DNA from 2 places in the Rhodoferax mekongensis genome. Region 1 is predicted to be linked to the other one. Evidence: predicted binding sites of a transcription regulator. Region 1 holds the regulator's gene; the other holds the start of a gene.

Evidence for each region. Region 1 encodes NrdR, which represses ribonucleotide reductase genes. Its sites were predicted from a motif close to CACNANATNTNGTG; they were not measured.
Region 2: RAN89_RS05730 (ribonucleoside-diphosphate reductase subunit alpha) is a predicted target of NrdR. The motif match lies at 1,097-1,110, and genes of this name have one in related genera.

Annotation. Positions count from the first base shown of each region.
Region 1 covers NZ_CP132507.1:2,246,395-2,248,596, forward strand. Annotated here, with positions in the region: gene pilV (type IV pilus modification protein PilV) at 1-6, opposite strand, end outside; gene RAN89_RS10850 (GspH/FimT family pseudopilin) at 27-611, opposite strand; gene nrdR (transcriptional regulator NrdR) at 722-1,171, opposite strand; gene glyA (serine hydroxymethyltransferase) at 1,188-2,202, opposite strand, start outside.
Region 2 covers NZ_CP132507.1:1,210,826-1,213,027, forward strand. Annotated here, with positions in the region: gene RAN89_RS05730 (ribonucleoside-diphosphate reductase subunit alpha) at 1-1,000, opposite strand, end outside; gene ampD (1,6-anhydro-N-acetylmuramyl-L-alanine amidase AmpD) at 1,395-1,988, opposite strand; gene RAN89_RS05740 (sigma-54-dependent transcriptional regulator) at 1,972-2,202, opposite strand, start outside.

The DNA.
Region 1 (2,202 bases):
ATTCATGGCGCTTCTCATTCTAAACTTTAGCAAGAACTATCAGTCGATATGGTTCTTGTTCGTCCCAGTTTGTCTAGACAAATGTTGAACGCATACTTCGAAGTCATTGGGTCATTGACTACCGAGTAAACTAAATCAAATTCGTCGGCATTGGTTAGCCCCGGATAGCCCCGACTGTTAAAGGTTAGCTTTCTTCGGGGTGTTGAAGCTTGGGAGTTTAGAAAATATTGATCACCAACGGATCTTCTTACAAAGATAACGTCTTCAATTGCGGTCGGTCCGGCGATTGTGGTGTTGCAGCTGGTATTTAGAAATGCAATCCAACCCACTTGCCAATCAGTGTCTGTGGTTTTGCAGGCTGGTAGTGCGTTGTCTGTTGTGTTGCTCATGCACATCGTGACACAAGTGTTTTTGCTGATCGCTTCATTGCGAGCGCGCAAAACACCAGCGGTAAATTCATTCCCGATGTTGCGTAAATTGCTTTTGATTGCATATTCGCGCAGGGCAGGGGCTGCCAACGCTGCCAAGATGACGATAAGTGCCAATGTCACCATGAGTTCAATCAAGGTGAATCCCTTGTGATTACGGCAATGACGTACGGAATTATTCATAGCAGCGAATTTAAACTTTATGGCCGCATTGTTTGCGCCGTTCGGCTATGGACCGGGACCACTTGTCTATTGGGGGTCCTTGAACGCCAAGGGTCGTGCAGAGGAGATAGTTATTTGCTTACTTCATCCACCAGCGTCTTGAATTCATCAATGTCTTCAAAGCTGCGGTATACGCTGGCAAAGCGCACGTAGGCAACTTTGTCCAGTTTTTTGAGTTCACGCATCACCAGTTCGCCGATGCGGGTGGACTGGACTTCGCGCAGGCCCAGATTCAGGAGTTTTTCTTCGATGCGCTCGATGGCGCTGTCGATCTGCTCGGTGCTTACAGGCCTTTTGCGCAGGGCCAGGTTCATGGAAGCAAGCAGTTTGGCGCGCTCAAATTCGATGCGGCGGCCGTCTTTCTTGACAATGGCCGGAAAGTTCACGTCCGGCCGCTCGTAGGTAGTAAACCGTTTGTCGCAAGCGCCACACTGGCGCCGGCGGCGGATGAAGTCCCCATCTTCAGAAATCCGCGTCTCCACCACTTGGGTTTCGGAATGACTGCAGAAAGGGCACTTCATCGTGAATTGACCTTGCTTACTTGTAAACCGGGAAGCGCGAGGTCAGGGCATGGACTTTGGCGCGAACGGCAGCTATATTGGCTTCGTCGCGTGGGTTGTCCAGCACATCGGCAATCAGGTTGGCCGTGGCACGGGCTTCCTCGTCTTTGAAACCGCGTGTGGTCATGGCCGGAGTGCCCACCCGGATACCGCTGGTCACCATGGGCTTCTCAGGGTCGTTGGGGATGGCGTTCTTGTTGATGGTCATGTGGGCGGCGCCCAAAACGGCTTCCGCTTCTTTGCCGGTAATGCCCTTGGAACGCAGGTCCACCAGCATCACATGGCTTTCGGTGCCACCGCTGACGATACGCAGGCCGCGTGCGGTCAGGGTTTCTGCCACGATCTTGGCGTTACGCACCACCTGGGCTTGGTAGGCCTTGAACTCGGGGGTGAGTGCTTCTTTGAAAGCGACTGCTTTGGCAGCAATCACGTGCATCAGAGGGCCGCCTTGCAGACCGGGGAAGATGGCGCTGTTGATGGCTTTCTCGTGCTCGGCCTTCATCAGGATGATGCCGCCGCGGGGGCCACGCAGGCTCTTGTGGGTGGTGGAGGTCACCACGTCGGCATGAGGCACGGGGTTGGGGTACACGCCTGCAGCGATCAAGCCGGCGTAGTGGGCCATATCCACCATGAAGATGGCGCCAACGTCTTTTGCCACTTTCGCAAAACGCGCAAAGTCGATTGCCAAAGAATAGGCAGATGCGCCGGCAATGATCAGCTTGGGCTTGGTTTCGTGCGCCTTGCGCTCCATGGCTTCGTAATCGATGGCTTCATTGGCGTCCAAACCGTAGGAAACTACGTTGAACCACTTGCCGCTCATGTTCAGAGGCATGCCGTGGGTCAAGTGACCGCCTTCAGCCAGGCTCATGCCCATGATGGTGTCGCCGGGTTTCAGGAAGGCGAGGAATACCGCTTCGTTGGCCGATGCACCGCAATGGGGCTGTACGTTGGCTGCTTCAGCGCCGAATATTTGCTTGATTCGGTCTATGGCC
Region 2 (2,202 bases), 1.0 Mb from region 1:
GGGCTTCACGGTCAATTTCGTTCAGGGACAAGCCCATTGCCACGCGCATGAAGAACGCTTGGGGCAACTCGATGCGGGTCTTGCCTTCGTGCAGGAAGTAGCGGTCATACAAGGTTTGCAGACCCAGGTAGTCGAATTGCAAATCGCGGCTGGCCTTAAGCGCATTGCCCAAGCGCTTCAGATCGAATTGCTGGAGCTTCTCGTCCAGAAGTTCCGCAGCGATGCCTCGTTTGATAAAGCCGGGGAAGTAGTCCGCGTAGGCCTCTTGCATATCCGCTTGTGCAACATCGCGGCCCAACACTTCACGGGAGATTGTGTGGAACAGCAAACGCGCAGTGGCGTAGGTGTAATCCGGATCTTTTTCGATCAGGGTGCGGGCTGCCAAGATAGCCGCCTTGTAGACCTCATCCAAGGGCACGCCGTCGTACAAATTACGCATGGTTTCTGCCAGGATGGGGGCCGCCTTGACGTCGGCTCCCAGACCGCTGCATGCGGTCTCGATGCGGGATTGGAGTTGCGCCAGATCCAAGGGCACTCGCTGGCCGTTGTCAATGACGTGAATGACGGGCGCTGCAGGAGCCTCTGTAGCCACTTGTTTGGCACGCTCTTGGGTGCGGCGTTCACGGTAAAGCACATATGCGCGTGCAATTTCATGGTGGCCGCCGCGCATCAGGCCCAACTCGACCTGGTCTTGTACGTCCTCAATATGGAAAGTTCCGCCGCCGGGGCGTGAACGGACCAAGGCACGGATGACTTGCTGGGTCAGGCCATCCACGGTTTCCCGCACGCTGGCGGATGCAGCACCTTGTGTACCGTGTACAGCAAGAAACGCTTTCATCATCGCGACAGCAATTTTGTTGGGCTCAAAAGGCACCACCGCGCCATTGCGGCGAATGATCTGGTAATGCGCGAACGTGTTCGTCGGGGATGTTTCAGTGCCCGGGACGGGAGACAACAGGGGAGCTGCAGTGCTGGGTATTGCAGTAGAGATGGATTGCATGATTTCCTCGTCTAAATCGGTGTTTTTTTGTGGTGATCTGGTGGCAGTCATGGTTGTCACGGTGACGCCATATGTCCATGCGCAACAATCAAGGCACACTATATCTGGGGTCTGAGGTGGTGACAAGCCACTACCGGTAGTGTATCTGCCCTTGTGCGGGCTTCGGGTCCGCGCAAACCCGAGGGCGCGGATGATCCCATGCTTTCACGGTACGGCAGAGCCTTGATTTCTGTTGATCTGGGGCTGCTTAGCGAGTATTGACGCGCTTCGCGAGCGCATTTCAACGGGAATCGCGCGCCGGTTCTGCATGCGCACTGTTCAGGTGCACCCCCGGGGGCTGGAAATTTTTTTTGTAACCTGCCATGTCAGGTCGAGTGTTGTCGTTCAATAGCACTCAACTGGGAAAGCGCCATCCTGAAATCTCGGGCCATTTGGACAGAGCGGACCACTCAAATGCAGGCCCTGGGTCGGTTTTTCGGCCCGGTGCAATGTGTTCATGGCCGGCAATGTGTCGGATCTGGTAACTCCCTGAAATCGCCCTGCACAAACGGTGGAGGCTTTCGTATTGAGATGCAGTGAACCTGTCTTCGTCCGTTCCCTCCAGTTCAATACCGATCGAGTCGTCGTTGCAATTGTCCCGACCCAGGTAGTGAGATCTACCTGCATGCCATGCCCGATCGTTACAGCTGACAAATTGAAGGATTGCTCCCGTTCTCTGTAGATAGAAGTGGCTGGAAACTTCCATGCCTCGTATGCTTTGGAAGTATGGGTGCGCATCCCAGTCGAGGGTGTTGGTGAAAAGTTGCTGCACTTCAGGGCCTCCATATACCCCCGGAGGCAGCGATATCGAATGGATAACCACCAAATCTACGATGGTCCCCGGGGGTCTGGGGCCGAAGTTGGGGGACGTTACGCGCTGGGCTTCGTGCCACCAACCTGCGCTCCATTCGGTCGCGTGAGACGGTGATTTATCAGTCTGTTTTGTCACGGTCTTCCCCTGGCACGTCGATGCGCAAGCGCTCCATGCGATAACGAATCTGGCGCAGGCTGATCCCCAAGCGTTGAGCAGCCGCAGTGCGGTTGAAACGTGTTTCTGTTAGCACGCGAACCAGAATGTCCCGCTCCTGGGCGTCCAGGTGGCTTTGTAGGTCACTGGGTATAGCCGGTGGTGCAGGCGGCAAAGACTGCTCTGCGCGGGCCTC